DNA from 3 places in the Staphylococcus condimenti genome. Region 3 is predicted to be linked to each of the others. Evidence: riboswitches for the same ligand, from Rfam matches in the RefSeq annotation. Region 3 holds a riboswitch; each other region holds the start of a gene.
What was found. A riboswitch is a leader RNA that binds a small molecule or an ion and turns the genes downstream of it on or off. The one in region 3 is predicted to bind thiamine pyrophosphate.
Positions count from the first base shown of each region.

Region 1: linked by a shared signal. The riboswitch ahead of A4G25_RS09835 (thiamine phosphate synthase) and the one ahead of tenA (thiaminase II) in region 3 are both predicted to bind thiamine pyrophosphate.
Region 2: linked by a shared signal. The riboswitch ahead of A4G25_RS08765 (3-oxoacyl-ACP reductase) and the one ahead of tenA (thiaminase II) in region 3 are both predicted to bind thiamine pyrophosphate.

Region 1 covers NZ_CP015114.1:2,059,277-2,070,569, forward strand. Annotated here, with positions in the region: gene A4G25_RS09815 (ThiF family adenylyltransferase) at 113-1,165, opposite strand; gene A4G25_RS09820 (thiazole synthase) at 1,162-1,929, opposite strand; gene thiS (sulfur carrier protein ThiS) at 1,931-2,131, opposite strand; gene thiO (glycine oxidase ThiO) at 2,115-3,242, opposite strand; gene A4G25_RS09835 (thiamine phosphate synthase) at 3,245-3,817, opposite strand; TPP riboswitch at 3,886-3,996, opposite strand; gene A4G25_RS09840 (trypsin-like serine peptidase) at 4,279-5,124, shown strand; gene panD (aspartate 1-decarboxylase) at 5,422-5,805, opposite strand; gene panC (pantoate--beta-alanine ligase) at 5,798-6,658, opposite strand; gene panB (3-methyl-2-oxobutanoate hydroxymethyltransferase) at 6,658-7,467, opposite strand; gene A4G25_RS09860 (oxidoreductase) at 7,535-8,416, shown strand; gene A4G25_RS09865 (hypothetical protein) at 8,667-9,101, shown strand; gene A4G25_RS09870 (DUF3106 domain-containing protein) at 9,180-9,701, shown strand; gene nagA (N-acetylglucosamine-6-phosphate deacetylase) at 9,894-11,051, shown strand.
Region 2 covers NZ_CP015114.1:1,776,750-1,788,042, forward strand. Annotated here, with positions in the region: gene A4G25_RS08755 (hypothetical protein) at 1-1,404, shown strand, start outside; gene A4G25_RS08760 (LLM class flavin-dependent oxidoreductase) at 1,611-2,915, opposite strand; gene A4G25_RS08765 (3-oxoacyl-ACP reductase) at 3,046-3,798, opposite strand; TPP riboswitch at 3,911-4,012, opposite strand; gene A4G25_RS08770 (hypothetical protein) at 4,158-4,355, shown strand; gene A4G25_RS13390 (SdpI family protein) at 4,387-4,809, opposite strand; gene A4G25_RS08780 (hypothetical protein) at 4,910-5,125, shown strand; gene A4G25_RS08785 (YfcC family protein) at 5,257-6,681, shown strand; gene A4G25_RS08790 (phytoene/squalene synthase family protein) at 6,912-7,775, shown strand; gene A4G25_RS08795 (pyridoxamine 5'-phosphate oxidase family protein) at 7,854-8,279, opposite strand; gene A4G25_RS08800 (glycerate kinase) at 8,416-9,597, shown strand; gene A4G25_RS08805 (YhgE/Pip family protein) at 10,113-11,293, shown strand, end outside.
Region 3 covers NZ_CP015114.1:2,532,231-2,543,523, forward strand. Annotated here, with positions in the region: gene A4G25_RS12145 (DUF1146 family protein) at 1-203, shown strand, start outside; gene murA (UDP-N-acetylglucosamine 1-carboxyvinyltransferase) at 314-1,585, shown strand; gene A4G25_RS12155 (DNA-directed RNA polymerase subunit beta) at 1,596-1,784, shown strand; gene fabZ (3-hydroxyacyl-ACP dehydratase FabZ) at 1,788-2,225, shown strand; gene A4G25_RS12165 (YwpF family protein) at 2,276-2,719, opposite strand; gene A4G25_RS12170 (single-stranded DNA-binding protein) at 2,908-3,339, shown strand; gene A4G25_RS12175 (transglycosylase family protein) at 3,868-4,503, shown strand; gene A4G25_RS12180 (transglycosylase family protein) at 4,716-5,390, shown strand; gene A4G25_RS12185 (transglycosylase family protein) at 5,597-6,286, shown strand; TPP riboswitch at 6,397-6,494, shown strand; gene tenA (thiaminase II) at 6,561-7,247, shown strand; gene thiD (bifunctional hydroxymethylpyrimidine kinase/phosphomethylpyrimidine kinase) at 7,244-8,065, shown strand; gene thiM (hydroxyethylthiazole kinase) at 8,058-8,852, shown strand; gene thiE (thiamine phosphate synthase) at 8,853-9,491, shown strand; gene yidC (membrane protein insertase YidC) at 9,580-10,455, shown strand; gene A4G25_RS12215 (GNAT family N-acetyltransferase) at 10,566-11,078, shown strand; gene A4G25_RS12220 (HD domain-containing protein) at 11,169-11,293, opposite strand, start outside.

The sequences.
Region 1 (11,293 bases), 470 kb from region 3:
TTGAGAAAGTGATTGCTTTATAGGGAGCTTTGTTCAAATGGTTTTAGATTAATTTGGTATATTTAAATAAAAGAAAAAAGGAAATTTTTGTTATCATCAATCTTATTAATTCCTATTTCATGGATTTTGATAATTGTTGATATAAGTTTTCTGCATAAGTGTCACTCTCTATTCCATGTATATTCATACGCCCGTCTTTAAACAACGTCGCTGAATGTCCCTCAATATTCATCAATTTTACAAAGGCATTGGATTTTAAAATGTTCCCAGGGAAAAGAGCTGCATTTTCAAAATATTGAGGTTTGAAACGAAACACATAAGTATCACCGCAACTGCCTTCTACCCATTTAGGTTGCGCAATGCCAAGACGTTCATATTCCCCGTTACCGCATACGGGACAATTAGCGTTTCGTAGATGACTGACATTGATACTTTGTTGTTTTATATTAAAAGGCTCAACCGTTATCAATTTCCCTGAAAATCCTTTGCCTGATAAATACCGCATGACTTCAGCAATTTGATAACTCACAACTTGCATGATAACAGGAGGTATGACACCATTAATTGCGCAACTTTCTGCAGTTTCAGGTGTTTCCTGCATTAAACAACGTAAACAAGGGCCTGTGAAATCTATTGCATAAATTGAGCCTTTGCCTCCGACAGCAGCACCGTAGACCCATGGCAAATTGAGTTTATGACACACTTCGTTAAATAAGAAGCGTATTGCAAAGTAATCCATTCCATCTAGAAGGATATCGGGTGAAGCTTCTTTTATCATATCTTCAATATTCGTAGGTGTGATTTCTTGATAAAGAGGATGGATTTCAACACTTGAATTAATCTGCGTTAGTTTTTCTGCAAGTGCATAAACTTTCGGATGCATTTCCATTGCGTCATTTTCATCATAGAGTGCTTGACGATGTAGATTAGATATTTCTACGATATCCATATCTACAATGGTTAATTTTCCAACACCCATGCGCACTAATTGTTCTGCTAAATGACTGCCTAACGCACCAGCACCCATCACCATGATATGTGCATTTTCTAGAGCTTTTTGTCCCTCGTTGCCGAAAGGAGTATAACGAGTTTGGCGACTGAAGCGCTCATCTGAGTGTATGTTATGATTGGAATCTTTCTCAGAATGATGCGTGTTATCTATCATAGGAAGCCAAGTCCTTCACTAGGGCTAGAAGCTTGTGCAGTATATTTCACTGGTATACGACCAGCTTCATAACTTAATCTTCCAGCTTCGATACCTAATTTCATCGCTTCAGCCATTTTAACCGGATCTTTTGCACGTGATACTGCAGAATTTAATAATACCGCGTCTGCACCGAGTTCCATTGCTTCAGCAGCATCTTTTGCAGAACCGATTCCCGCATCTACTATGATTGGGACATTTGCGTTTTTGACAATATAACTAAGGTTCAATGGGTTATTAATACCGCGTCCAGTTCCAATCGGAGAAGCTAAAGGCATCACAGCATGTACACCTAATTCTTCTAAACGTTTTGCTAAAACAACATCTTCAGCAATATATGGACAAACGATATAGCCACGTTCTAATAAGATTTCACAAGCTTCGTATGTTGCGATTGGATCAGGTAGTAACGTTTCATCATCGCCAATAATTTCAACTTTAATCATATCGCATACACCTGCATGCTTTGCAATTTCAGCAATACGGATTGCTTCATCTACTGTTTTTGCACCAGCAGTGTTAGGGAATGTTACAAAATCTTTTAAATTCACGTTTGCTAATGGGTTCGGTAAATTTTTATCATATAAATTCATGCGTCGTACTGCGAAAGTTAAGACATCTGTACCAGAAGCTTCAATCGCTTTTGTTTGAATTTCTTCATTATCAAATTTACCAGTTCCTAATAATAATCTTGATTCCATTTCATATGGTCCTATTTTTAACATCTTATCCGCCTCCAACAAATTCTAATAGTTCTAGTCGATCATCTTCGCGTACGATTTGGTCTTTGAAATCGTCACGTTGAATTAAATTTTGATTATGTTCTGCTATGACACGTTTTGGATCTAACTCTAATGATTCCAAAATGTTTTGGATACTGAGTTCTTCATCAAACGTAAATGGATCGCCATTAATGATGCACTTCATAAGATTCCCTCCCCAATTTAAAAGGTGCTAATTCTTCTGGTCGCTCACCTGTTTTCAACCATTCTGCCATCAGTTCTCCGATAATCGGTGACAGTAAAATGCCATTACGATAATGACCCGTGATTACCCAAAGACCAGGTTTTGTTTCATCCATAATTGGTTGTTCGCCTTGTGTCCAGGGGCGTACGCCTGACCAATATTTTAATTCGCGGCTGCTCGCAAGTTCTGGAACACGTTCAATCGCTTCTCGCAATAACCACTCTTTGCCTTCAACACTGACACCAACAGAATAATCATCAAAGTAACTAGTAGCACCGATTAAAAAACGGTTTGGCGGTTTTGGTACGATATAGCACCCGTTAGTCATAAACAGTGTTTGTTTTAAATCTAAATCGTCATTTTCTACTAATAAGACTTCGCCTTTGACACCACTGACTCTTTCTTGTATTTCAGAATCATGCGCTAAAAATCCTGCCCAAGCTCCTGCAGCTACAACTACTTTTTCTGCTTTTAATTCAGTCGTTTTGTTTTTATTTTTAATTGATACAATATAATGATGATTTTCTCGTTCTATATTTTCTACATTTGTATGATTAAAGCGCGTTACTGAATCATCTGATGTCAGTGAAGTGTGCAAGGCTTTTGTATAATGATTCGCATTAATTTGATGATCATGAGGCACATACATCATTGCTTCAGAACTTTTAACCAGGTAATGTGTCAATTCGCCTAAGTCTGTATTATTTAAACATTGAACATCGTTATCATGTTGATGCAAAAATTCGTATTGTTGATGCAAATCGTCTACGTCTCTCTCATTTGTCGCAATCTTGATAAGTCCATTTTGTTGGTACTGGATATCGATACCAGTTTCTTTTTTTAAAGTTATACTTAAAGCGTTGAATTTTTCTCGTGATTTTAGAGCAAGTCGGAATAAAGGACTGTCTTCTTTAAATTCATTCTGTGCACCCAACATACCTCCTGCTTTATAAGAAGCATGCTGTCCTTCAATATCACGATCGATTAATGCAATTTGCATACCGCTATCTTTTAAATGACGAGCTATCGACATTCCAATTACGCCTGCACCAACTATAATTAAATCAAACATTTTTACTCAGCCTCCTTTGCTGAACGAATGGTCTCTAAATCCTGTTCTCTGAAATACGAAATCGCAGCAATGCCTGAAAATCCTTTTGGCACAAGACTTAATGTGTCTGCATTTATGCCACCTAATGCAACAACTGGAATATTGACATTTAATACTGACTCGATTTCAGAGTTTGTCCTTGGTGTTTTTCCTGGTTTAGATTTTGTTTGGAAAAGGTGACCGAACAAGATATAGTCCAAGTTGTGCGCCTCAGCTGCTTGCGCACTTTGGCTGTTATGTGTCGACATACTGACGCAAATATCAGGGTTTGCTGTTTTAAAGTTGTACGCACGTTCATCTCCTTCACGAAAATGAATGGCATTCAAATCTAGTTTTTGTAGAGTGTCGGTATCAGTATGGATTGTAATTTTGTCTTTAGGAAAACCTGCTTGCATTAAATTTTTTATGAGATTTATTAATTCTTTTGGTTCCATAGGTGTTCTGAAAATTAATGTATCAATCACTGATTCAATTTCTATATAGTGTATTAAATCTTGTTGGGTTAATACGCGATATGGCGTTATCGCAACATACATATTAAATACCTTCTTCGATTTAGCCACAAAAAAAGCGCTGCTTCCATATAGGAAAACAGCGCATCAAAAAGTGCAATACGCCACTTTCCTACGCCAGTATAAACTGGATCAGGTTCCAAGAATTTTCTCATCCCTATGAGAATCTCAGCCTGTATGAACAGGCACTTCCAGTGGACTTATTGTTATTTTTCTTTGTTAAGCAATGCGAGAAAGTGCACTAACAAATCGTGTAGCGAGGTATTAATGCAATATTTTCATAATCTTAAACCGCATCACCATTACTTTACAAAATCATCATAAAGGAAGTAGGGCGAAAAAGCAACAGGTAAAGTAAAGAGAGTTTATCAGTATAATTTAAATTCAGAAATAGATTGTATTATCTTTCTTTTAAAAGTAAAATGTATTTAGCATTCAATGCAACACAATTCATTATTAAATTAATAATAAGGGGCAAATTAAAGATGAAAGTTAAAAGTTTTAAAGTAGGAATGGCAGCAGTTTGTGCTATTGTAGGCTTTTCTTTTTCAGGTATGAGCGGAGAAGAAGCACATGCGGCTGGGGACTATTACTATAATGGAATGGCAAGTAATAATGAGGCAACAGCTTATCCGAAAGCTAAAAAAATCTCAAATAGTGTCTTAGACATTCATCATATTTCAAATACAATGAATACGAAATATAAAGCAGTTGGAAGAGTAAGTAATAAAGATGGTTGGAAAGGTTTAGGAAAAGACAGTATGGGAACGGGCACAGTCATCGGCAACTATACTTTCGTTACTAATGCACATGTAATTGATAATGCGAAAGGTTCTGCAGCTAATCCAAAATATATTTCATTCGATATGGCAAGAGATGGATCTAAACGTCCTTATACTTTTCATGCTACAAAAGTCGTGAAAGTACCAAATGCAGATGTCGCTTTGGTGTATACGAAAGAAAAAATGTCTAAATATGCAACACCATTAAAATTAGCTTCAAATTCACAGATTAATGGTCTGAAATATAACACGAAGTTATATTCTGTAGGTTATCCTTGGCAAAATGGCGACAATACAAAGACGCATTGGAGCAGTTACCGCTTCATCCAAAAATCTTCAAACGGTACTGAATTACAAACGAAAGATAAATTCCGTGCAGGTGCGTCAGGTTCACCAATGGTCAACGGCAATTATCAAATCTTCGGTTTACGTACGTATGGCTACAACATATGGGCAAATTCAACAACAAATTACGCCAAAGCAGAAATGGCTGGCGGCGAAGCAATGAATGGTGCCACAGGCAACTTCGTTCGTACACATATTAAATAATAGAATTCAAAAAAGCCTTTGCTGAAAATCTATAGCAAAGGCTTTTTGTTAGAAACGATATATACTTTTATCGTTTCGACGATAGAAGCTGCATCGTTGTGCGGTTTGCATATTGGTTGAACCATCGCAGCAAAGACGACGATAACCACCAATAATACCAAAAAGAACCCCTTACTACGCCAATAGTAAGGGGTTTGGTATGCCATAATGTTGTTGTATTTATTATATTTTACTTACCTTCTTCAATGCACAAGTACATAAATATAACTATAGATAATATAAAATGGTCATCCTTAATTACAACACAACTGTATTTTCCTTTTCGTGAATCATTTCAACGATTTCATTCTTCTCATTCATTACAGCTACTTTAGGTGCATGATTTGCAATTTCAGTTTCATTTAATTGTGCATATGTCATAATGATGACAACATCATCCACTTCAACAAGGCGTGAAGCAGCACCATTCAAACAAATTTTACCGCTTCCGCGTTCTCCTTTAATCACATACGTCTCAAAACGTGCACCATTATTGTTATTAACAATCGCTACTTTTTCATTCGGTAAAATATCTACCGCATCCAAAATATCTGCATCTATTGTAATACTGCCCACGTAATTCAAGTTTGATTCAGTCACACGTGCGCGGTGAATCTTAGCATTCATCATTGTTCTAATCAATTTCTTCATCTCCGATTATAAGATTATCTATCAAGCGTGCTTTAGAAAATTTAACTGCGAGCGAGATGAAAATACGACCTTTGATGTGATGCTGCTCGACTAATTCAGGATAACTGTAAACGGCAACTTCATCAACATGACCGCTTGTATGCGATTCTAAATAAGCAGTGACCGCTTCCACAATTATTTTACTCTCTCTTTCGCCTTCACGATAGAGTTTTTCAGCCAGTTTCAAACTTTTTTGCAAAGCAGGTGCTTCTTGGCGTTCTTGCTCTGTCAAATACACATTGCGCGAACTTTTAGCTAAACCATCGTCTTCACGTACAATATCTTGACCCACAATCGCAATAGGATGATTGAAATCTTGAACCATTTTTTCGACAATCGCAAGTTGCTGGGCATCTTTTTTACCAAAGTAAGCACGGTCAGGCTGTACGATATTAAAAAGCTTATTTACAACAGTGACAACACCATTGAAATGAATAGGGCGTTGCGCTCCTTCTAAAACTTCAGCCAATCTGCCGACTTTTAATGCTACTCCGATTTCATCAGGGTACATCGCTTCTACGCTTGGATGAAAGACATAATCGACACCAGCAGATTCAGCGGCTTTTGTATCTTTTTCAATATCACGCGGATAAGCATCATAATCTTCGCCAGGTGCGAATTGAAGCGGGTTTACAAATACACTCGCCACAGTCACATCATTCTCTTTAACCGAACGACGCATCATTGTTAAGTGGCCATCATGCAATGCACCCATAGTAGGAACAAACCCGATAGATTTGCCGTCATATTTAAAATCACGAGCAAGACGCTGCATATCTTGAATACTTGTAATTACCTCAGTCATTAATCTAATTCCTCCAAGATTTGTTTCTTATACGTATAAGCTTCTGAAGGGAAGATACCTTCACGTACTTCTTTATGATATTGATGTAAAGCCTCAACACCATTTGAAAAATCACCATATTGCTTCACAAACTTCGCACGATGTTCTTGACCGTAATTCAACATATCATGATAGACCAATACTTGTCCGTCTGTATCTTTGCCTGCACCGATTCCGATAACAGGAATATCTAAGCGTTCAGAAATTAACGCAGCTAAATCACTCGGTACCGCTTCTAATACCAACATCACAGCACCCGCTTCTTGGACTGCTTCAGCATCTGAAATCAACTGTTTTGCTGCTTCTTTTGTAGAACCTTGCATCTTATATCCCATAATGCCGACACTTTGAGGTGTTAAGCCTAAATGAGACACAACAGGAATACCCATTGCTGCTGCTTTCGTAATAAAACTGATTAAATGTGCACCTTCAGCTTTAACTGCATTAGCTTTTGTTTCTTGATATAAACGCAGCGCATTTTCTAAGTCTTTTTCATCGCTGATACCCACAGTACCAATCGGTAAATCGACGACTACGAAGGTATTTGGAGCACCGCGACGTACTGCTTTTCCATGATGAATCATATCGTTTAAAGTGACTTGTACAGTACTATCATAACCAAGTACGGTCATACCTAAAGAGTCGCCTACTAAAATAGTATCAATTTCAGCAGCTTCTGCTTGTTTAGCACTTGGATAATCGTATGCTGTCACCATTGTTATTTTTTCGTTATTCTTCTTCATATCAAATAAATTGCTTAATTGTTTCATTTCATCATATCCTTTATTTAATATAACGATATAATAACACAAATAAGGAAATTTCGAGGTGATTTAAGTGGATCTACAATATGGAATTATTGGACCAGGCGCAGTCGGTACTACAATTGCTTATGAACTTTTGCGTAATTTCAATTCAAATCAAGTACATCTGTTTGGGAGAAAAGAGGGGGAAGTCCTTTATCAACAACGTGATACAAAAGAAGAAGCAGTTATTGAGACTGAAACATTAGCACGATTCAATGACACATTAGACGTACTCTTTATAGCGGTTAAAACACATCAATTGGATCGTGTAATTGAACAAATGGAACATGTGATTGATGATGATACCGTGATTATTTTGGCACAAAACGGTCATGGTCAAATTGAAAAAATTGACCATCCTCATGTATATCAAGCGGTTGTTTATATCAGCGGGCAAAAAACAGATGAGGGTGTTGTACATTTCAGAGATCGCATTTTGCAGCTGCAAGAAGATGAATATACTGCTGAACTCGTTGAGCAATTAGCAGATACGCGTTTGGAGTTTCAACTTCAATCATATATCGAAACGTATATTTGGTATAAGCTGCTCGTCAACCTTGGTATTAATTCAGTAACTGCAGCGGGAAGACAAACTGCTTCGGTTTTAAAAGTGCCAGAAATCCGCAATTTATGTCGTAATTTATTAGAAGAAGGACAAAGAATAGCAGAAGCAGTAGGTATTGTGTTACCAGAAACAATTGTAGAAGATATTATGAAAATATATGCAGGGTATCCAGATGATATGGGAACGAGTATGTATTATGACATTATCAATGGTGCGCCTTTAGAGGTGGATGCAATTCAAGGATTTATATATCGGACAGGACAATCTTTGGATCTTTATACACCTTATTTAGAAACCATCTACAGCATTTTAGCAGCGTCTGAGAATGGAAAAATAAATCAGAAATAAGGTGAGATTTTGCTCGCAATTTCTCTGTGAATTTTGTATAATATTATTATTTTAATTTTATTGTAAAAGATAAAAAGATTGTGGTAAGTGAAAGATGATGAAAGGTGGTTGAAAAACGATGAGTAAGGTAGAACGTAAGTTGATTTTAAAATTGAATATGAATTGCGTGATACCTTCTTAGTATTTTAACCATCCTAATTTTGCAGGCACTTCACAAAGTATAAAACACCTTAAGAAAGAAGGAAACAACATGAGTGCACAACAAAATAGTCATCAAAGCAGCGCGCAAAATTCAGCAATCATCACAAGATTAGATCATTTAGAATTAAGAATGACACATTTGGAAGAAAATAAGGATACGAATTATCGTCTTTTGAGTACAAAAATTAACAGTTTTGAAAAAGAAAATGAAAAAGAACACAAACGTCTGCATGAAAAAATAGATGCTATTGACGAAAAAATAGAGAAATTAGATGCAAAGATAGACAATAAAATAGAAAGTCTAGATTCAAAGATTGATAATCTAGAATCGAAAATGAACAAAAAAATAGATAATCTTGAATCGAAAATAAACAATAAATTTGATGAATTTAAGAAAGACTTGAAGTGGGAATTAGGTTTAGGTGCTACTATCGTGACAGCTACTATAGCTCTCATTAACGTAGTCCAACATTTCTTATCTTAATGTAAAGGCAAAATCGCATACTCAACTGTAGGTAAAATGCTTAACGTTCACAATGACATTAAGAAAGAAGGAAACAACATGAACACACACCCAAACAATCAACAAAGTAACACGCAACATTCAATCATTATTAAAAGATTAGATCGATTGGAAACAGATTTTCAAAATTTTAAAGAGGCTAGAGAAAACAATGTTTGTATGTTAAATCAAAGTATTGATGGATTCAAAGAAACAAACAGCAAAGAGCATCAACAGATATATAAAACGATAGATGAATTCAAGGAAGCTAACAGCAAAGAGCATCAGCAAATATATAAAACAATAGATGAATTCAAGGAAACAAACTCTAAGGAACATCAAATGATACACGAGCGTATCGATGAGTTTAAAGCATTAAACAGCAAAGAACATCAAATGATATTCAAATGTATAGATGATGTAAAAGAAAGTGTTAATGATGTAAAAGAAAGTGTCAATGACGTAAAAGACAGCTTCAAGGATTTGAGAAGAGACTTAACTTTGATGCTCTCTATAGCAGTAGGTTTTACTGGAATTTTTTCGACAGTGATAGGTATAGTGCAATATTTATTGATTAAATAAGCATTGTTGGTAGCTGAGCAGAAAATAAAAAGGTATATTGGTTAAAGATTAAAATAACAAATGAGATGAGCAGGGGCTGAAAATGCTTCTGTTTTTTCATTATTATCATTACATAAGTTGTCTTTTAAAAAATCTTTATAAAATATATGGTAAAATACGGATGACTATACATTACGCAAAAGAGGGAAAACAATGACAGAATTTGTAGTGGCTAATGGCCATATTTATACAGAAGATGGAGTAATAGATCAAGGGTACATCAGAGTTGCGAATGGAAAAATTGCTGAAGTAGGTTCAGGGGATTATAACGGTGACTTACAAGTTATTGATGCTGAGGGTAAAAATATTTTGCCTGGTTTTATTGATATTCATATTCATGGCGGTTATGGAGAAGATGCGATGGATGCATCTTTTGACGGGATGAAACATTTATCTGAGTCATTATTATCTGAAGGGACAACAACATATTTAGCGACCACAATGACACAATCTGTGGAAAACATTGACCGTGCTTTGGAAAATGTTGTGGAATATATGAAGTTTCAAGACAAAGAAAATGCTGCTGAGGTAGCGGGGGTTCATTTAGAAGGGCCTTTTATTTCAGAACATAAAGTAGGTGCACAAAATCCAAAATATGTACAAAGACCTACTATCGATGCGATTCAACATTTCCAAGCAGTTGCACAAGGTAATATTAAAGTCATGACTTTTGCGCCAGAAGTAGAAGGTGCAAAAGAAGCTTTAGAAGCACTCAGTGATAATATTATTTTTTCAATCGGGCATACTGTTGCGACATATGATGAAGTGAATGAAGCTGTCGCACATGGTGCTAAACATGCAACACATTTATATAATGCAGGAACACCGTTTGAACATCGTGCGCCGGGCGTTTTTGGTGCAGTATGGACGAATGATGAGATTAATGCAGAAGCAATTGTAGATGGTATACATTCACATCCTGCTGCAATTAAGACAGCGTTCAGAATGAAAGGCAATCAGCATTTCTACTTGATTACAGATGCAATGCGTGCTAAAGGAATGCCAGATGGAGAGTATGATTTAGGCGGACAAAATGTTACTGTTAAAGGATCAGAAGCACGTTTAGCTTCTGGCGCACTTGCAGGCAGTATTTTAAAAATGAACGATGGCGTGCGTAATTTAATAGCATTCACAGAGTCATCTTTAGAAGAAGTATGGCGTGCGACAAGTTTAAATCAAGCGATTGCTTTAGATATTGATAATAAAAAAGGCAGTATTCAAGTTGGTAAAGATGCTGATTTAGTTATTGTCGATGATAATATTAATGTCTCAACAACAATTAAAAATGGCACGATTCATGCATTTGAATAAATGAAGTGCCAATAGCTCTCGTATTGTTAAAATACGGGAGTTTTTATTTTGGGTTCATGTAATCCTTAAAATACTATGTATAGTATTTTATTACGTTGATTAAACAAAACAATATAATTATTGTTGGTTTATATGATTCTCATGAATAATTCTTACAGTCCTAACATTAAATTAATAATTTCTTAAAACTTGGTTGCTACAATTTAGGTGAAAGGGAGTCAACGACCATAATTAACTGTTTT
Region 2 (11,293 bases), 760 kb from region 3:
ACTGAAGAAGCATCTTTTGATGAAGTTAGAAAAGAACTGGAAAATACCAGACGCAATTACGTGGATTTCGGAATCGCATTGGATAAAAATTGGAATCTTACTTTTATGGCTGAAGAAATAAATGTCAATGCTTTTGTACGTCCAGCTAAAGATAAAAAATCTTTTTTCCTGTCTGAAGATAATATCAATAACTACCTGAAAAAATATACAAAACAAATGAATGCATTCAGACGTAAAGATTATGAAGGCAAAAACATTACAAAGTTCTACACTAAAGGTTATTTTATTGAAGTTAATGGAGTCTTTGAATTGGACGCAGAAGGACGAGAAAAAGGCTTAAGAAACGTAACAAATCTTTCCCGAGAAATCGATAAAATGATTGAAACATCTACGAAGCATTTGCAAAATGAACTGCAGGCTGATGGCAAATTTAATTACGGCTATTTCCCACATTTTGATAAAAAAATTAGTTTTTACAATAATTTGCGACATTCATCATCGACTTATGCCATGATAGAAGGCCTTCATTATCTAGGAGAAGATGTAACAGTTGCAGAGAAAGCCATTGATTATCTCATTAATAACTATCTATTTGAACAAAACGGTACAGGTCATATTTTTGATGATACTAAAAATATCAATGAAATTAAGTTGGGACAAAATGCGGCATTCATCTTTGCGGTTTGTGAATATCTGCAAATTAAACCGGAGCATCCTAAATATCTAGAAGCTGCACAGAAAGTAGCAGAAGGTATCTTGACGATGATTGATTCAGAAACTGCTCAAACTGTGCATGTGCTGCATTATCCAACGTTAGAGGTTAAAGAAAAATTCCGGGTGATTTATTATGATGGAGAAGCTGCTTTGGCCTTATTACGTTTGTATCAAATCGATAAAAATCCTAAATGGCTTGAAACAGTCAAAGCCATGTTTGAACGATTTATTCATCTCAAATATTGGCAGTATCACGATCATTGGCTCGGTTATTGTACGAATGAATTAATTCAAATTGCTCCTGAACAAAAATATATTGAGTTCGGTATTCGAAACGTATCAAGTTATCTTGATTATATTAAAAACAGAATCACAACATTCCCTACTTTCATGGAAATGTTAATGGCAACTTATCATATTATCGCAAAGGCACGCGAAAAAGGATTTGGAGATGTAGTCGACAAGTTGATTAATGTTGACGAACTTATCGATACTATCCATACACGTGCAGATTATCAGCGTACAGGTTATTTCTACCCGGAACTTGCGATGTATTTTAAAAATCCTAAAAGAATCTTAGGTTCATTCTTTATTAAACATCATGGCTATCGTGTAAGGATAGATGATATTGAGCACTATGTTTCAGGTTACGTTCAGTATCAGCATGTATTTAAAAAAGAGAGTGAGTAGGAGAATGATTTAATACTTGTTAGTTTAAAATGTTTCGCAAATTTAGAAGATGAACTTAAAAAAGTAAGATTTATTATTTGTGATTGCAGTGATGGCTTGTCTCGAGGCATTCGCATTTTCACTATGCGAGTCTTAAGACAAGCTATTTTTTCTACAGTATTTGGTTTTGAATTGAAAAAAGCGGAACCTCTCGGATTCCGCACACTTTATACTTCTAAATGTTCTCTGAAAGTAGAACCTTTATATTCCTTACGATATAAACCGCGTTTCTGCATCTCCGGCACAATTAAATCAACAAAATCTTCAAGACTACCAGGAAGTGTTGGTGGCATTAAATTAAAACCATCTGCTACGCCTTCATTGAACCAATGCTCCATTTCATCCACAATTTCTTCTGGTGTACCAATCAATGTTAAATGACCACCGCCTGCATTCAAGTAACCTAATAATTCACGTACTGTAGGATCCGTATCCTTAATAATTTCTAATACTGTTTCATAACGTCCTACGGGTCCAGTGAAATCTTCAACTGGAGGTAAACCTGGTACTTTTTCATCTAGTTCCCACTCAGTGCAGTCTTGTTGAACGAAGAAACTTAATTGCTTTAAAGCAGTTTCAATTGGTAATTTTTCATCCAAAGCTGCTTTCTTTTCTAAAGCTTCTTCGTGCGTATGTCCTACATAGGTTACTAAACCCGGAAAAATTTTAAGACTCCGGTCAGTGTTGCCTTTCTTAGCAATCTCAGTATCCATGCGCTTTCTGAAATTTCTTGCTTGCTTAATATTCCATGAAACAGAATAAACAGCATCTGCATATTTTACTGCTAAAGCTACGCCTTGTTTTGAAGCTCCCGCTTGCATTGCGACAGGTTTGCCTTGCGGGCTGCTTGGTGTTGAAAGTGGGCCCTTAACTGCAAAATTGACACCTTTATGGTTAAAAGGCTGGATTTTTTCAGAGTCGACCAACTTATTTGATTCACGATTATGTTTAAAATCTTTTGGATGCCAGGATTCAAATGCAGCATTCATTACCTCAGCAAATTCATCAGCAATTGCGTATCTTTCATCGTGATTCGGCAACTCTGCCATACCATGATTTTTGGCTTCAAAATCGGTCATAGAAGTAACCAAATTCCAACCAACACGTCCACCAGAAATATGGTCGAGGCTTAATAATTGTCTTGCAGCTGTATAGGGATTAGAAAATGTACTTGAGATTGTTGAAACTAAACCTACATGTTCTGTTACCTGTGAAATAGCTGTCAAATTGACAATTGGATCAAACCAAAAAGCAGGCATTGTTGTATCGTCTTTAGCAGGAAAAGACTGATTATCAGCAAAAAAGACAGCATCAAATAAACCGCGTTCTGCAGTTTGTGCTAACTCTTGATAGTAAGTAATATCTCCAATGCGTTCTACGCTTGAATCAGGCATGAGCCATGCTGCTTGGTGATGGCCAGAACCAAAAATTAGAATACCGATATGCAGTTGTTTATTTTTTTGCTCGGACATTACTATTCACCTCAGATTAATTATTTTAAAAGAATGAGAAAGAGGGAGAACACGCTCTCCCTAATCATTTATTTCCTATTGAAAAACTGCTTTATTACTTAGAATAAAATGCAATTTTAAATGTACGTTTTTAATTCATTGTAAGACCGCCATCTACTGTAATGTTTTGCCCAGTAATGCCTTTAGCTGATTCAGATACTAGATAAGCAACCATGTTGGCAACATCTTGAGGTGTTGTCACTTTTTTCAACGGTGTAGTTTGTGCAATTAAGTCAAAGACTTCTGGTGTAGTTACAGCACTTGCATCTGTTGTTTTTAAAAGTCCTCCTGAAACAACATTTGCTGTAATACCATATTGTCCTAATTCAGATGCGATATTGCGCGTGAAGCCGATTAAGGCAGCTTTTGCAGTTGTATATTCATGATAAGGAACTACAGGATTCTGATAAAGATTAGTACCAATACTTACAATACTTCCGCTTTGATGTTCAATAAATTGAGGAACAACACTTTGAACCACATTAAATGCTGCTTTTAATGTGCCGTCAATTTGTTGTTGATAGTCTTCCCAACTCATATCAGGAAAGGCTTTTTGTGCTGTTGGATCAAATTTAAAACCAACAAGTGCATTGTTCACAACTGCATCAATACGGCCGAACTTCTCAGTTCCTTCTTTTACCAGCTGGTCTACTTCTTTACGGTCAGTTACATCTGCTTGCAATGCAATAGCCTGTTCATTTCCAATTTCTTTTGCAAGTTGTTCAGCAGCTTCTTTACTTTGGTTATAATCAATGATGATATTGAAACCTTGCTCAGCAAGTGTTTTGCTGATTACTTCACCTAACCCACGTGCACCGCCTGTTACGAGTACTGTTTTTGCCATATTCATCCGCTCCCTTTTTCTATAAATGAACATAAAAAAATACGCATGATTACTAGAATCAGCGTAGGCAGAGAGCAGTCTGCGGTCTGTATAAAAGCAAACCAGTGCATACTGCGGTTATCTCACACTTTCCTACGCTAGTTTCAGCTAGATCAGGTTCAAAGGGTCTGAGGAAATCCTCATCTCAGTTTAAAAAACACCCCTAGTGCGTATTATTTTGTTACTTTCAATGTAGCTTGATTTTGTAGACGTGTCAAGAAAGGGCACTATTAACATTTTAAGCGTGAAAACAAGATGGTGAAAGTGTTATGATAGAAAGGAATTCTAGCAGATAATTTTAGATGAATGGAGGGATTTGAATGTTCTGGTTAGGAATGTCATTCCCAATCTTGGCAGTAGGTTTCATTGTGATGGCTGTACGTGAAGAAAAGAAACGTAAAGCAAAGCAAAAAGAAAAAGAAGCAAAATGGGAAGCAGAAAAAGCGCATGAAAATAGCGGAACGTCAGATGAATCTACAAATCATCATTCGAATGCCGAGAAAGAAGTTAAGCATTAATTGAATATATGACAAAAGGCTAGCTGTGTTGCTAGCCTTTTTGTTTGTGATTGAAGTTGTAAAGTTTGATTTCGGTAAGGGCAATAATTAATCCAGTGCCTATTAAATAAACTAGAACTTGTATCCAAAATGATATTTGTTTATATGAGGTTATTAAATCAAACCAAATCCATATAAAACTTATTATTAAGAATATAATGTGGATTCGTTTGAAATTTTGTTGAAAATATTTTTGAGCAACAGTCCATGCTTCTGATGATTTCAACGATGATGGTGTACGATAACCGATAAGTAAATTACGTTGATTTATAACATCCTTGTCGATGAGGCGAAAGATTAAATAATTGACGATTAGAATTAATAATGTGATGCCGAATAATAACATGATGAATTCCTCTCTTATATTTATTCTAAATATAAGATAAAAAGAAAAGCAATACAATATTATATTCATTTTTTAAAGGAATATTCAATATGATAAGCTAACAATGTGAGATGAGTAATGTAAGGAGGGGGATTATATGGCTAAATCAAAACTGGAACATGAAAATGAAATGCGTCAATCTGTTTTTTGGAGAAAAGGATTTATACCAATTTACTTTATTGCAGCTTTACTTTTGTTTTTACTATTTCATTTTTATATTGGTGCTAGTCCTTCTATTTACTTGATCATGTTATTTTTAATTGGTTTAGGTATTGCTTCGATTATTTATAATAACAACAAGAAAAGTGTACATATTAAGAACAATAGAGATGAAAACAAGCTGTGAATCAACAGCTTGTTTTTTATTATGAATGCACAAAATTGTTTCTTTAATATTTACCGACTAAATCTTTAAGATTAGGTTATAATTATAAAAATAAGAAAATTCAGACATCTAAAATAAAAGGGGTTTTGTTTATGGGAGAGACAACAGAAACAAAGAGGAAGACAAAATCATCGAAACAAAAGAAATTTCAGTTTAAAACACCGCATACCTATGCCTTATTAATGATGATTATCGCTGTAGCCTGTATTTTAACGTATATCATTCCTGCCGGTGAATATAAGCGTGAAGAAAAAGGAGGGCAAACGCTTGTAGTACCTGGTTCTTATCATGAAATTGCACAACATGGCGTATCATTTTTAGATTTATTTCGTGCAGTACCAGAAGGGCTATTAACTGGTGGAGAAATTGTATTTTATATCTTTTTGGTTGGGGGAGCTTTTGGCATTGTACATAGAACAGGCGCTTTTGAAAATGGAATCAATCAAGCCATCAAGTCATTAGGATCATCTAAAATTTTAATGATTCCACTTACAATGACAGTTTTCTCGATATTAGGTTTTTCGATAGGGTTAGCAGAAGAAACTATTATTTTTGTGCCTATTGGTGTCATCATTGCACGCACGTTGGGATATGATGCGATGACTGGTGCAGCTATGGTAATACTCGGTGCTGCCAGCGGATTTATTGGCGGAATGCTTAACCCATTTACTGTTGGGGTTGCACAAACCGTTGCCGAATTACCGATGTTTTCAGGTTGGGGACTGAGAACTATTATTTATCTGTTTATTTTAGCGGCGGCGATTAGTACAGTTTTAATCTATGCTCGAAAAGTAAAACGTAATCCGAAGAAAAGTATTGTCTATCAGCTTGAAAAAGAAGAAGGGAACAGCCATAAAGAAATAAACTACGAAAGATTCACTAAACGACAAGCATTGGCACTCAGTATGATTGTCTTAGCTATTATTTTTAATGTCTATGGAATCTTTCGTTATGAATGGACATTCAATCAAATGAGCGCAAACTTTGTGTTGGCAGGTTTACTTGCAGGATTAATTAGCGGGCTCGGTTTAAATGGTACATTTGATGCGTTCATCGATGGTATGAAAGACATACTTTTTGGGGCAATGATTGTAGGGTTCGCTAAAGGTATCGTAGTTATTTTAGAACAAGGAAAGATTATCGATAGTATTATCCATGGCATGACTACATTATTAAATGATGTGCCTTCATCTATTGTGATTATCGTGATGTTTGTCTTCCAGTTTTTCCTGAACTTCTTTATACCGTCAGGTTCAGGACAGGCATTAACTACAATGCCATTAATGGTACCCATTTCGGATTTACTGCATATTAATAGACAATTAACTGTACTTGCCTTCCAATATGGTGATTCTATTAGTAATGTGCTCTTCCCGACGTCTGCTATCTTAATGGGGGCACTTGCAGTAGCTAAAATTTCTTACGTTCAGTGGTTGAAATTCGCTTGGAAACTCATTGCTGTATGGGCAATTATTTGTGCAATAGCCATGTCTATCGCATTACTTGCAGGTTATTAAACAAAAGCTACACATCACAAATAATGTTGTTTATGCTTACATTTTGAACGAATTATTAAAACAAATTTTTATTGAAAAAAACAAATTTGAATAAAGAATGACAGAATGTAAATTCTATTTTAAGTTTTCGAAAAAGAGGCATGTTATTAAATGACATTTGTCTCTTTTTCGCTTAATATGTAACACAAGTTTCTTTTAAGTTCGAATAATGACAACAAGGTGTGATTTTTGTGGAACAAACAGTAAATGAGGATTATGACTATTGCAGACGTATTATGGAAGAGTATTCTAAAACATTCTTCTATGCATTCAATAATCTTCCCGAAAGTGAACGTAAAGCGATATGGGCAATCTATGCAGTTTGCCGTATGATAGATGACAGTATAGATGAATATGAGGATCCTGAACGTTTAAAAGCTATCCGTGAAGATCTAGACGCTATATATACAGGACAATCTGAAATCAAACAATTTAAAAGTGATGCGCATGTGATGAGAGCATTTGGTGATACGTTACAATTTTATTCTGTTCCGCAACATGCATTTGTAACCTTAATGGATTATGTAGAACAGGATTTAACCATGACAACACTGCCTACAGATCAAGCATTGTATGCATATTGTTATGGTGTTGCCGGAACAATAGGAGAACTTTTAACACCTGTGTTAGCAGAACCACAATATCGCGAAACTGCAGATACAGTCGGTATTGAATTAGGTAAAGCTTTACAGATTACTAATATTTTAAGAGATGTGGGTGAAGATTATAAAAATAATCGTGTGTATTTAAGTGCTGAACGTCTTGAGAAATATCAAGTAGATTTAAAAGAAGTTTTTCATAAAGGTGTCACTCAGAATTATATAGATTTATGGGAAAGTTACGCACGAGATGCTGATGATATGTATGAACATGCACTTAATAATCTGCATTACTTTTATCCAAAAGCACGTCCGATTATTGAACTGGCAGCTGAAGCGTATCGTGAGATTTTGCCTGTAGTACGTAAACAAAAATATTCGTTGCATAAGCGAGCTTATGTAAATCGATTGAAAAAAGGGCGTATTTATCGACGTGTTATGAAAAACTATAAATAAAAAAACAACTTCTGCTCAAAAATCGAGCAGAAGTTTTTGTGTTAAAAGACCATTTCCCAGGAAATGATCCTTTAAATATTAATCGAATTCTACTAATTGCGGTCCATCTTCAGAATCACTGTTCATTAATTTGATTGAAGTTGGAACAGCTCTGATGACACATAATTTAGGATCTGATTTTGATTGAAAGAATGATTTGTCTTGTTCTTCCCAAATCCAATCAATAACATCAGGGTCTTCAGTCACCTCTAAGTTAGCATAAATTTCTAGGAAACTATGATTCTTAGTATCATCATAACCAAGTAAGATATGCGCAATTGGGTTCTTTTCAATTTCTTCTATCTTCAAAGAGTCTCTGCTTGTTTTAGTATAAAGGTCAAATTCTTGATCGTAGAAAATCATATATCGACTATCAGGAACATTGTCTTGTGAAGTGGATAATACACCAATACGAGATGCTTTCATAATTTCTTTGATTTTTTTCAATACTACTTCTCTATCCATTTAACCTCACCTCTCTTTAAATATTTACCCGTTTCAAATTATATTAAAGAGAATTATAGAAAATTAGTATTTTGTTTTGATGTAAAATGTAAAACAAATATAATGGAGTTAAGAAAACGTAAATGAGGGTGAGTGCATGAGAGTTAAAAAAATAGTAATTGCTCCAGATTCATTTAAGGAAAGTTTGTCAGCAGCAGAAGCAGGACGAGCATTGCAAATGGGTTTAAGTGCAGTGCTTCCTGAATCAGTCGATTATGATATTGTACCAATGGCAGATGGCGGTGAAGGTACGATGCAGTCACTGCACTCTGCACTTGGTGGCGATTATCAAAAGATCAAAGTGGATAATGCCCTGGGTGAAGAGATAAGTGCTCAATATTCTTATGTGTTCAATCAAAATACAGCAATCATCGAATTGGCTGAAGCTTCAGGACTAGAACGAATCTTTGAAAAGGACCGAAATCCTTTATTAACTTCTACTTTCGGAACAGGACAGATCATTCAAGATGCATTAGATAAGGGTGCTGAAAAAATCATTTTAGGTATTGGAGGCAGTGCGACGAATGATGGCGGCACAGGTATGCTGCGTGCATTAGGTGTGAGATTTTTCGATGAAAATGAAGAAGCATTACCTGGCGGCGGTGCATCTTTAAAACGTTTAAATCGAATTGATACAAGTGAAATGGACCCACGTATTAAAGATGTGGAATTTGAAATTGTTTGTGATGTAGATAATCCGTTATTAGGTGAACGCGGCGCTACTAAAACATATGGTGTACAAAAAGGCGCTTCTGAAACAGATTTGGAAACGCTAGAAGCAGCGCTTACGCAATACCGTGATGTATTAGAGCAAACCTTTAATCATGATTATTCTGAAGTACCCGGTGCAGGAGCAGCAGGCGGCACAGGAATAGCATTACTCGCTTTCTTTTCAGCAGCACTTACACGTGGTATTGATGTTGTACTTAAAGAAACAAAATTAGAAGAAAGATTAAAAAACGCAGATTTATGTATTACTGGAGAAGGTAAGATAGACACGCAGACGATTTATGGTAAAACGCCGATTGGTGTGGCAGAAGCAGCTAAACGTCGTGGCGTGCCTGTTGTAGCAGTCTGCGGCGTAGTGGGCGAAGATTATGAAATCGTACATGATTATGGTATTTCTTATGTTTTTTCACTCGTAGGCAGAGACGATAAAAATAAGCAGGCAGATAAACCTTCTAAAAAAGAAATTTCAGATGCAATAGAAAACGGATTTAGTCATATGGTGGAAAAGGGCAGAGAAATTGGTGAATGGCTTCAAGATAAATCATTATAAATTGTAATGAGATTCGATAGAGAAATAATTTTCAGAAGTAAAAGGCAGATTTTCTTAATGATAAATGAAAATCTGCCTTTTTGTTTCATAAAGTAGATTTCAATAAACTAAGATAAACAATTTTTGAAAAAGAACTCATCTGCATATGCACCCTCAATAACTTTACAGAAGAAATTGATAACAAGAAATACATTTACCAGAAAGTCATCTTTACAAAAAAATAATCTTTTAAAAGGCTATAAATGTAACCGTTTCACTCTTTGTTATATAAGTGTTTTATCATTTTAACGTTACTTCCTTCATCAAAAAACTTCTAAAAAAATGAAATTTTTCTGTTGACGAATGCTTTTTAACGGTTTATTATTGTAAATCGTACACAGGGTGTACTATTAAAAAAACGACTTTAATAAAGCATCACACGACGTATAAAGAAGTTACGATTACACGCAAACGCGTATCATAATGTCTGGTTGTACAATGGGTGTACTTTTAGGAAAGTAAGGAGAGAGTAGAAAATGTTTAATGAGTTTAAATTAATGAAAAACAATAAAATGTTGATTGTGGCATTAATTGCAATCGGATTATTGCCGCTTATTTATGTAGCGTTATTTGTGGGATCAATTTGGGATCCATATGATAAAACAGATAATTTGAAAATCTCGATTGTAAACCAAGATAAATCAGCAACGTTCCAAGACAAAAAATTAACCATCGGAGATGACTTGGTTGATAAATTAAAAGATAATAAAAAATTCACATTCCAAGAAGTCTCTAAAGAAACAGCAAGAAAGCAATTGAAAAATGGTAAATCATTAGGAACTATCATTATTCCTGAGAATACGTCAAAAAATGCAACAACATTATTAGATGAACACCCCAAAAAAATTCATTTAGAAACACAAGTCAACCCTGGTTCTAGTTTTACAGGAAGTCAAGCAGCACAAAAAGCAATTGATACTGTAACAAAAACAATGCAAAATAATGTGCGTGAAGAATATTTAGGTGAATTATTCAAAGCAAATAAACAATCTAAACAAGGTTATACTGATACTTCAAATGCATTAGGTCAAATGTCTGATGCAGAAGGACAATTAATTGATGGTAATAACCAAGTAACTGATGGATTGAAACAAATGGCACCGATGGCTGGCGCACAAGGGCAACAGTTACTGCAAGGTAATGAGAAAGTAACAAGCGGCTTACAAGAATTACAGCAAAATAATAATCAATTGAAATCAAAAATTGATGATGCAGTTCAAAAACAAACAGATATGCATTTCGAAAAAGCAAATAAAAAAGCATTAAATGATATTGAAGATGTTGATCAAAATAATATTACAAAAGCAGACCATTACGGTGAAACAGTATTGCCTTATATGGCTTCTGTAGGTTTATTCGTAGGTGCGGTATCATTCGCAGCGATTTATCCGCTTACTAAAACAATGAACCCTGAAACAAGACCTTGGAAACAAATACTAGGTAAAATATTACTTTACGTAATACAAGGTACTTTTGCAGCAATCTTAATGAGTTTATGGGTTATCTTCGGACTCGGCTTAGATATTGAAAATATGGGTCACTTCTTATTAGTGGGTATTTTCTGGAGTATTGCGGCATTGTCTCTTACTTCACTCTTAGTGTTGTTCTTAGACCGTGTCGGACTCTTCTTAGCAATGCTTGTACTTGTATTGCAATT
Region 3 (11,293 bases):
ATTTAATATTACACGTGGTTTGTATATGTGTTGCTTTTTGGGCACTCAATGCTTTGAGATTAGATCAATTTTTTAAAAAAGGATATCCTGTGCAAGTACAAGTCTTACTTATTTTTATTTCTATTGTAATAGGTACAGGAGTTAGCAATTTTATAATAGATTTGCTTCAATTCTCAACTCAATTGAAATACTTAGGGAAATAAGCGATAAAGTGTAATTCAATAGTAATTCCATATATAATAAAGTTATAGTAGAAGTGAAGGAATGTCTGAATTGAAGATGTTCAGAGGAGTTAAAAAGTGGAGGAGTAATAATGACTAGAGATAGAATTGTAATCAAAGGCGGTAATCGTCTTGAAGGAGAAGTTCAAGTTGAAGGCGCAAAAAATGCAGTATTGCCAGTTTTAACGGCATCATTGCTAGCTTCAAAAGGAGCTAGTACATTACATAATGTTCCGGAATTAAGTGATGTCGAAACAATAAATAATGTATTATCAACATTAAATGCGGATATTACGTACAATAAAAAAAATAATAGTGTTACTGTAGATGCAACGAAAAAACTTAATTTTGAAGCGCCTTATGAATATGTTAGTAAAATGCGTGCTAGTATATTAGTAATGGGCCCTTTATTAGCAAGACTTGGTCATGCTAAAGTAGCTTTACCAGGTGGATGTGCGATTGGAAGCAGACCGATTGAACAACACTTAAAAGGTTTTGAAGCACTGGGTGCAAAAATTCATTTAGAAAATGGTTTTATTTTTGCAGAGACTGAAGATGGCTTAAAAGGAACAGACATCCATTTGGATTTCCCAAGTGTAGGGGCTACTCAAAATATTATTATGGCAGCAGCATTAGCTGATGGCAAAACAGTGATTGAAAATGTAGCACGTGAACCTGAAATTGTAGATTTAGCTAATTATATTAATGAAATGGGCGGTAATGTTTCTGGAGCAGGAACAGATACGATTACAATCAACGGTGTTAAAGAACTTCATGGTGTAGAACATGCAATTATACCTGATCGCATTGAAGCAGGAACGCTTATTATTGCAGGTGCTATTACGCGTGGAGATGTTTTTGTGCGTGGTGCAATTAGAGAACATATGACAAGTCTTCTGTATAAATTAGAAGAAATGGGAGTTGCTTTGGATTATCAAGAAGATGGTATTCGCGTTTCAGCAGAAGGTGAATTACAACCAGTTGACGTTAAAACACTACCGCATCCTGGTTTCCCAACCGATATGCAGTCTCAAATTATGGCTTTATTACTAACTGCAGAAGGGCATAAAGTAATAACTGAAACCGTATTTGAAAATCGCTTTATGCATGTTGGTGAATTTAAACGTATGAATGCACAAATTACTGTTGAAGGCAGAAATGCTAAAATTACTGGTAAGAGTAATTTACAAGGAGCTCAAGTAAAAGCTACAGATTTACGTGCAGGTGCTGCATTGATTTTAGCTGGCTTAGTGGCTGAAGGTACAACAGAAGTTTCTGAATTGAAACATTTAGATAGAGGCTATGTGAATTTCAATGGTAAATTAAAATCACTCGGTGCAGATATCGAACGTGTAAGTGAATAGGAGATTCTTGATGATTAAGTATAAATATAGAAAACTGACACATCTTCCGATAGGATTTGGTATAATAATTATCGTTACATTGATAATATTGATGTTCTTTGTCGGAATCATTATCGGTTATCTGCTTAATCATGAGAATCCCATATCGTTTTTTGATTACCAGACATGGCGACATTTCAAACAGCTTTTCGGAGGTTAGCATATGGAAACAGTTTTTGACTATAATCAAATAAAAGAAATTATCCCGCACAGACAACCATTTTTATTGATTGATAGAGTTGTTGAGTATGAAGAAGGTCAACGTTGCGTAGCAATTAAACAAGTTTCAGGAAACGAACCATTTTTCCAAGGACATTTTCCTGATTACGCAGTAATGCCTGGCGTATTAATTACTGAAGCATTAGCACAGACAGGTGCAGTTGCTTTGCTGAATAGCGAACAGAATAAAGGTAAAATTGCTTTGTTTGCGGGGATCGATAAGTGTCGTTTTAAAAGACAAGTGACACCTGGTGATACATTAACTTTAGAAGTTGAAATCACTAAAATGCGAGGACCGATTGGTAAAGGTATAGCTAAAGCAACAGTTGATGGACAACTTGCTTGCAGTTGCGAACTGACTTTTGCAATACAAGATGTATAAAAAAATGCGTTATACTTTCATGGCTACATGATAAAGTATAACGCGTTTTTTTATTCTTCTCGTCGTTCGTCTTTTAGTCGTGGTTTTGATTGCATCATTCTATTAAATGATTTTTTTAATTCTTCCCCTTCTAGACCTTCATCTACAAGTTGAGCTAATAAATTTTCGGCATAGACCTGTCTAAGTGTATAGACATGACAATCAAAGATAACAGACATATTTTCATTTCCATATAATGAGATGTTTTTAATCGTGGCGTCAAATAGTGCAGGATCATTAGATGGTCGAGTGATGACTACACGAATATCAAGTAAAGCTTCATCGTCCATATATTCTTTCATAATGTCATAGTGGTTGTTGGAAATAACGATTTCTAATAACCAACCTGTACCACTTTGTTCCTTATTAATAATTACACCATCATATAGCTCGTATTCAATAACCCCGCCATTTTTAGTGACAATTTGGAATCTGACTGCTTTAAATGTTTTCAATAGGAAGTCACTCCAATCTTTTTGAAATTCTGCAAAATATTAAAATACTAATACTAGTATAGCTCAAAAACTGAAAAAAATTCAGTTGATAAGTAAAAAATGACCAGAAAAGTACTTTAATAAGTTCATTTTTACGTTTTGACTAAAAATAATGAAGTGAATATGATATATACATAGGAGGTGAAAAATTGTTAAATAAAATCGTAATTGTAGGACGATTAACTCGTAACCCTCAGTTAGCAGAAAAGGAGGGGAGTGAAATTGCCAGTTTTAGTGTAGCCACAGAAAGAAATTATAATTATCAAGGTCAAACACAGCAAGCTGTTGATTATATTTTTTGTAAAGCGTATGGAAAGATAGCAATCAATATTGCTAAATACACTAAAAAAGGATCTCTTGTGGGTATTACGGGTCACATGCGTTCTTATAAGTATGAAAAAGATAAACAAACACATTTTATGACTGAATTAGTTGTTGAAACAATCAAATTTATTTCAAATCCAAACTCTAATGAAAGTTCCTCTTCAAATCAACCTACTATAACTGATGACTTTGAAGGTAGCCCTGCCTTACAAGACCATCAGTTGCTCTCAGTTACAACTGATCCTCAAAATCAGTAGATAATATCCTATCTAAATGAATCATCCCAAATTCTTAAAGCATAAACTCTAAATATTATTCACATATTCATAGCTATTCTTAACTTATCTCAATCAAAGATGTAAATTCACATTATTTCATTCATTCTAATTCTCAATTTATATGAAAATACTCATCCAGACTCTGCATATTAATTATGTGGGGTCTTTTTTAGGTATTGATTTTAGAAAAACAACTAAATTTCAAAGAAATTCAGTGTGAATTTTGGTGTAAAAATAAACTAAAACACAATTAAATTATCTGAATAATTACATGAATATTACATAGTTACAAACTTGTTTCTTGCGATAGAGACTATTATGAAGGTTTATAATTAGACCGTTAGCCACCTAATTAAATTGAATTAGCGTAATTTAAGCGTAAAAGACAGAAGGTTTTTTTTATTTGCCTGTAACCTACACTGCTATTTCAGATGATATAGTTATAACTGCAAATTGATGATATTAATCACGCGAAAAAACAATTACCTTATAGGAGGAATTTCAGAAATGAAAAAATTATTAGTAGCTTCATCAGCATCAGCAGCATTATTCGCAGTAGGAGTAGGCGCAAACGCACATGCAGCCGAAGATAACAATGTAAATCAAGATCAATTAGCTCAAACAGCTTTAAATAATCCACAACAATTAAATGATGCACCTGTTCAAGAAGGTGCTTATAATATCGCATTTGACAACTCAGGGTATAACTTCAACTTTAACTCAGATGGTACTAACTGGAGCTGGAGTTATAATGCAAACGGAGCAGCTCAACAAGCACCAGCACAAGAAACTACACAACAACAAGCACCAGCAGCTCAACAAGCACCAGCTCAAGAGCAAACTCAACAACAACCAGCACAACAATCAGCACCAGCACAACAATCAGCTGATTCTGGTTCAAACGTACAAGTTAACGATCACTTAAAAGCAATTGCTCAACGTGAATCAGGTGGCGACATCCATGCTGTAAACGCATCATCAGGTGCAGCAGGTAAATACCAATTCTTACAAACTACTTGGGATTCAGTAGCTCCAGCAGAATATCAAGGTAGACCAGCATCAGAAGCTCCTGAAGCAGTACAAGATGCAGCAGCTCAAAAATTATATGACACAGCTGGCCCAAGCCAATGGGTAACTGCATAAGTTAGAGACTTATTATATTTGAATATTAGCAATTAATTCGAGAGCGGATTATCATTCTATGGATGGTAATCCGCTTTTTGTTTGTAATATTCATGTAAAATTTGATACATACTATTTATATTGTTGTAACCTATGATAACTTTTTTGGTGCTATTATGAATACAGCAAATTAATCATATAAACTTTTTACCTTATAGGAGGATTTATTTTAAATGAAAAAATTATTAGTAGTATCATCAGTAGCCACTGCCGCATTCTTAGCAACAGGAGCAGCTTCACATAACGCTCACGCAGCAGAAGTAAGCCAATCAGAACAACAATTAGCTGAAACAGCTCTTAATAACCCTTCAGAATTAAACCAACACCCTGTACAAGCAGGTGCTTATAATATTGATTTCGTATATAACGGTAACGAATTCCACTTTGAATCAGATGGTTCTAACTGGAGCTGGAGCTACAATGCAACATCAGCTTCTAACTCATCAGTTCAACCAACTCAAGCAACAACTACTCAAGCTGCACCAGCACAACAAGCAGCTCCAGTAGCACAACAACAATCAGCACCAGCTCAACAACAAACTAAATCTTACAATACACAAGCACAATCATACAGTGCACCTGCTCAAGCTTCATCAGGTTCATCTGTTAACATTCCTGCTCACTTGCAATTAATTGCACAACGTGAATCAGGTGGTAATATTCATGCAATTAACCCATCTTCAGGTGCAGCAGGTAAATACCAATTCTTGCAAACTACTTGGGATTCAGTTGTAGATCCTCAATGGAGAGGTGTTTCACCAGCAAGTGCTCCAGAATCTGTACAAGATGCAGCTGCAGTTAAATTATATAATGGCGGCGCTGGTGCAGGTCACTGGGTAACAGCTTAATTTATTAAACTAAAATTAATTGTTTTACATCCAAAAAGCGGACTCCGTTCTTATTTTAAGAATGGAATCCGCTTTTTTGTAATACATACGTAACGAATGAAACATAACATTTATATTATTGTAACCTATGTTATTGTACTAAATGCTATTATAGTTGTAGCGAATAAATCATATATGTAATTACCTTATAGGAGGATTTTTATTAAATGAAGAAACTTTTAGTGACATCATCAGTAGCGGCAGCAGCATTTTTAGCAACAGGAGTGGCATCACATAATGCGGATGCAGCTGAGTTAAATACAACAGAACAAGCTAAATTAGCGGAAACAGCATTAAATAATCCTGCAGAATTAAATCAACATCCTGTACAAACAGGTGCATATGATTTTGATTTTGAATACAAAGGTTATGAATTCCATTTCGAATCTAATGGTACATATTGGGAGTGGAGTTATGTAGCAGTTGGAACTGTTCAACAACCAGTTCAATCAACTTCTAAAGCAGTTTCAGTTCAACAACAAGCAGCTCCAGTAGCTCAACAAACTCAAACTTATAATACACAATCATACAATAATACAAATTATAGCTATAACACACAATCAACTAGCTATACTGCACCAAAACAATCATATACAGCATCAAATTCAGGTAGCTATGGAAATATTCCAGCAGCATTACAAGCAATTGTATACCGTGAATCTCGTGGTGATATTCATGCAATTAACCCTTATTCAGGTGCAGCAGGTAAATATCAATTCCTACAAACTACTTGGGATGCAGTTGCTCCAGCAGGTTGGAGAGGCGTAAACCCAGCTAGTGCTCCTGAACATATTCAAGACCAAGCAGCTCTTACTTTGTGGGATAATGGTAATGGTGCAGGACACTGGGCATATTAATTTAAACTTCAGTCGAGACTTTTGTCTCGGCTTTTTTGTTTATAACCCTTTAACATTGCATAACACTAAGGGGTTTGATACATTTAAATTGTATTAAAAACTAAACTTTATAAAACTGCTAGGGGCGCCTGACGGCTGAGATAGTTTGACTAGACCCTTATAACCTGATTTGGTTCGTACCAACGTAGGAAAGTAGTATATTCAGAATAAAGATTCTAAATATTAAACTGCATTCCTACGAAGGTTTGCAGTTTTTTTATTGGAGGATTTTGAAATGAATTTTGCAGAAACATTAGAGAGAGATGCACAGCCGATTATTGATGAAATTTATCAAGATCATTTTATCCAAGAACTTTTAAAAGGTGATATTGAAAAAGAAGCTTTACGCCAATATTTACGAGCAGATGCTTCTTACTTAAGAGAGTTCGCAAATATTTATGCATTATTAATACCGAAAATGCCGGATTTAGAAAGTGTCCGCTTTTTAGTTGATCAAATTCAATTTATAGTAAATGGTGAAGTAGAAGCACACGAATATATGGCTGATTATATCGGTGAAAACTATAATGAAATTGTACAAAAAAAGGTTTGGCCGCCTAGTGGTGATCATTATATTAAGCATATGTACTACAATGTATATGCGCATGAAAATGCCGCATATGCAATTGCTGCAATGGCACCATGCCCATATGTTTATGCAATTATTGCAAAACGTGCAATGAAAGATCCGAATTTAAATAAGTCCTCGATTTTAGCAAAATGGTTTGAGTTTTATAACACAGAAATGGACCCATTAATTGAAGTACTAGATGATTTAATGAATCAATTAACAGCAAATATGTCTGAAACTGAAAAAAATGAAGTGAGAGAAAATTATTTGCAAAGTACAGTACATGAATTGAACTTTTTTAATATGGCTTATACAAGCGAAAAATGGCAATTTGGAGGAGAAAGAGTATGAATAAACCTAAAATAGCTTTAACAATTGCTGGTACAGACCCTACAGGCGGAGCGGGTGTAATGGCAGATTTGAAATCATTCCATGCTTGCGGAGTATATGGAATGGCTGCAATTACAAGCATTGTTGCCCAAAACACAAAAGGGGTCCAACATATTCATAATTTAGATATTACGTGGTTAAAAGAACAATTAGATAGTGTTTTTGATGATGAATTACCACAAGCAATTAAAACAGGAATGATTGCAACGAAAGAAATGATGGAATTGATTCGAAGTTATTTAGAAAAACATCCAGAAATTCCATATGTAATCGATCCAGTTATGCTAGCTAAAAGCGGAGATTCATTGATGGACGATGCAGGTAAGCAGGCTTTACAAGAAATATTATTACCGCTTGCTGATGTTGCAACTCCGAATTTACCAGAAGCTGAAGAAATCGTTGGATTCAAGCTTGATTCTGAAGAAGCAATCAAAAAAGCAGGAGATATTTTTATTAATGAAATAGGCAGTAAAGGTGTTGTCATAAAAGGCGGTCATATTGAAGATGAAGATATTGCCAAAGATTATCTCTTTACAAAAGATGGGTTAGAAGTATTTGAAAGTGAACGGTATGATACTAAACATACACACGGGACAGGTTGTACTTTTTCAGCAGTGATTACTGCCGAATTAGCTAAAGGAAAAACAATTTATGAAGCTGTTAAAAAAGCAAAAGACTTTATTGCTTTAAGCATTAAATATACTCCTGAAATTGGCCAAGGAAGAGGACCAGTTAATCATTTTGCGTATATGAAGAAAGTAGGGTTAGATGATGAATAATATTTTAGATCAAATTAGAACTGAACACCCGCTTGTTATTTGCTATACCAATGATGTAGTAAAGAACTTTACAGCAAATGGCTTGTTAAGCCTAGGTGCCAGTCCAGCTATGAGTGAAGCACCACAAGAAGCTGAAGACTTTTATCCTGTAGCTGGCAGTGTCTTAATTAACATTGGAACTTTAACAAAACACCATGAGCATGCGATGCTAGCAAATGCCAAGATAGCTAACGAAACCGAAACACCCCTAGTATTTGATCCTGTTGCTGTAGGTGCTTCAAAATATAGAAAAGACTTTTGTAAATACTTTTTGAAAAAAATTAAACCAACTGTGATAAAAGGAAATGCTTCAGAAATTTTAGCATTAATTGATGATACAGCAACCATGAAAGGTACAGATAGTGCTGATAATTTAGATGTTGTAGATATTGCAGAAAAAGCATATAAAGAATATCAAACTGCTATTATACTAACTGGAGAAACAGACGTTATTGTTCAAGATGACAAAGTTGTAAAATTAAGTAACGGTTCTCATTTTCTTGCTAAAATTACAGGCGCAGGATGCTTATTAGGTGCAGTTGTAGGTGCTTTTTTATTCAGAAATACGCATCCTTCAATTGAAACTTTGATTGAAGCTGTTTCAGTTTATAACATTGCAGCTGAACGTGCGGAACAACTTAGTGACAGCAAAGGCCCGGGAACATTTTTAACACAATTTATCGATGCGCTTTACCGTATTGATTCAGATGCAGTTGCAGAAAATTGCAACTTAGAAGAGGTGAAATAAGTGTTTCAATCTAAAGATTTAAATGTCTATTTTATTTGCGGGACCCAAGATATACCAGAAGGCAGAACTATTCAAGAAGTTTTGAAAGAAGCTTTAGAAGGCGGTATCACGCTTTATCAATTCCGAGAAAAAGGAAATAGCGCAAAAACCGGACAGGATAAAGTTGATCTTGCAAAAGAATTACAGGCTCTATGTAAATCTTATAATGTTCCTTTCATTGTTAATGATGATGTCGCTTTAGCAGAAGAAATTGATGCAGACGGTATTCATGTTGGGCAAGATGATGAAGCGGTGGATGAATTTAAAAGTCGTTTTGAAGGAAAAATCATTGGATTAAGTATTGGTAATTTAGAAGAATTAAATGCTTCTGATTTAACATACGTTGATTATATCGGTGTTGGACCAATTTTCGCTACGCCTTCAAAAGATGATGCAAGCGAACCAGTAGGTCCAAAAATGATTGAAACGCTTCGTAGACAAGTAGGAGAAATGCCGATCGTAGCAATTGGTGGAATATCATTAGATAATATGCAAGACATCGCAAGAACATCAGCAGATGGTGTTTCTGTTATTTCGGCGATCGCAAAAAGCCCACATGTTACAGAAACTGTACACAATTTCTTACAATATTTTAAATAGTTAAGGGTTTCACATATTTTTGTTTTCTACCTCTCGCGGATTATGGTAAAATTATTTTTATGTGAATAATACCAATAGAGGTGGAAAAATGAAGAAAAAAGCATTATTACCTTTGCTTTTAGGGATTATGGTTTTTCTTGCTGGTTGTGATTACTCAAAACTAGAGAATCGCACAGGCTTTTTTTATAATACATTTGTAAAAAATATGGATAACATAATTCACTGGCTAGGTTCTAGTTTTAATAATGATTATGGATTAGCAATTATCGTATTGGTACTCGCTATTCGTATTATTGTATTGCCGTTTATGTTATCGAACTATAAAAATAGTCATATGATGCGTGAGAAAATGGTAATTGCAAAGCCAGAAATGGATGCAGTTAAAGAAAAAGTACAACGCGCTCGTACGCAAGAAGACAAAATGGCTGCTAACCAAGAAATGATGGAAGTTTATAAAAAATATGACATGAATCCGATGCAAAGCATGTTAGGATGCTTGCCGATGTTGATTCAAATGCCGATTATTATGGGATTATTCTTTGTATTAAAATACCCATCACCCGGCGGTATTACTGAGCATTCTCATTTCCTATGGTTTAATTTGTCAAAACCTGATATTTGGATAACAATTATTGCAGGTGTTTTATACTTTTTACAAGCATATGTGTCAACATTCAGTATGCCTCCTGAACAAAAACAAATGAGTTATATGATGATGATTATCTCACCAATCATGATTATTTGGGTAGCGCTAAGTTCAGCTTCTGCACTTGGTTTATACTGGTCAGTGAGTGCAGCATTCTTGATTGTACAAACGTATATTGCGAATGCTTATTATTCAAAAAAAGCTAAAGAAGAAGTAGCGCCAATGATAGCTGCTTATGAAAAAGAACATGGCAGTGCAGGTAACTCTAAATCTAAAGGTACAAAAGTAGTTTCTAAGAAAAATAAAAAGAAAAAATAATCGATCGTAAAGAGGATCAGTTGTAATATAAAAGTTGCAGCTGATTTTCTTTATTTTCAATGAAATAGGGAATAAATTTGAAAAGGGTTATTTTATAGGAGGGGCAAAAAATGAAAATTGTTAAAGTAACAACTGACGATATTAAAGAATTACAAACAATCAGTTTTAGAACATTTGATGATACTTTTAGAGAAATGAATCACCCAGACAATTTGAAAGATTATCTTAATAAAGCTTTTACCTATGATAAATTACAACGAGAATTAGAACACCCCAACTCATATTTTTACTTTTTATACGACAATGATAAGGTCGTAGGATATTTAAAATTAAATGTGGGTTCAGCACAAACTGAAGACATTGCATCAGATTCTTTAGAAATAGAAAGACTTTATATTTTAAAAAATTATCAAAATTACGGATATGGCAAAAAACTAATGAATTTTGCAATTAATTTTGCCGTTGACGAAAATAAGAAGAGTGTTTGGTTAGGAGTATGGGAAAAAAATAAAAAGGCAATTGAATTTTATAAACACTCAGGTTTTAAAAAAGTTACAGAACATAAATTCCAAATGGGCGATGAAACACAAACTGATATCATAATGGCTCATTCCTTAAAATAATAAAATGATTGATAAAATAAGCCCCTATAAAGTTGACACTTAAAAAGTGAAACTTTATAGGGGCATTACTAATTCAAAAAAACTTTCAATTTAATTTGTGAAATCCCATTCTTTAAAGAATTGAGCAACGAAATATTCCATAAAGCGATGGCGTTCTTCAGCAATAGCTTGTGCTGTTTCAGTATGCATTAAATCTTTCAATTTAAAAAGTTTAT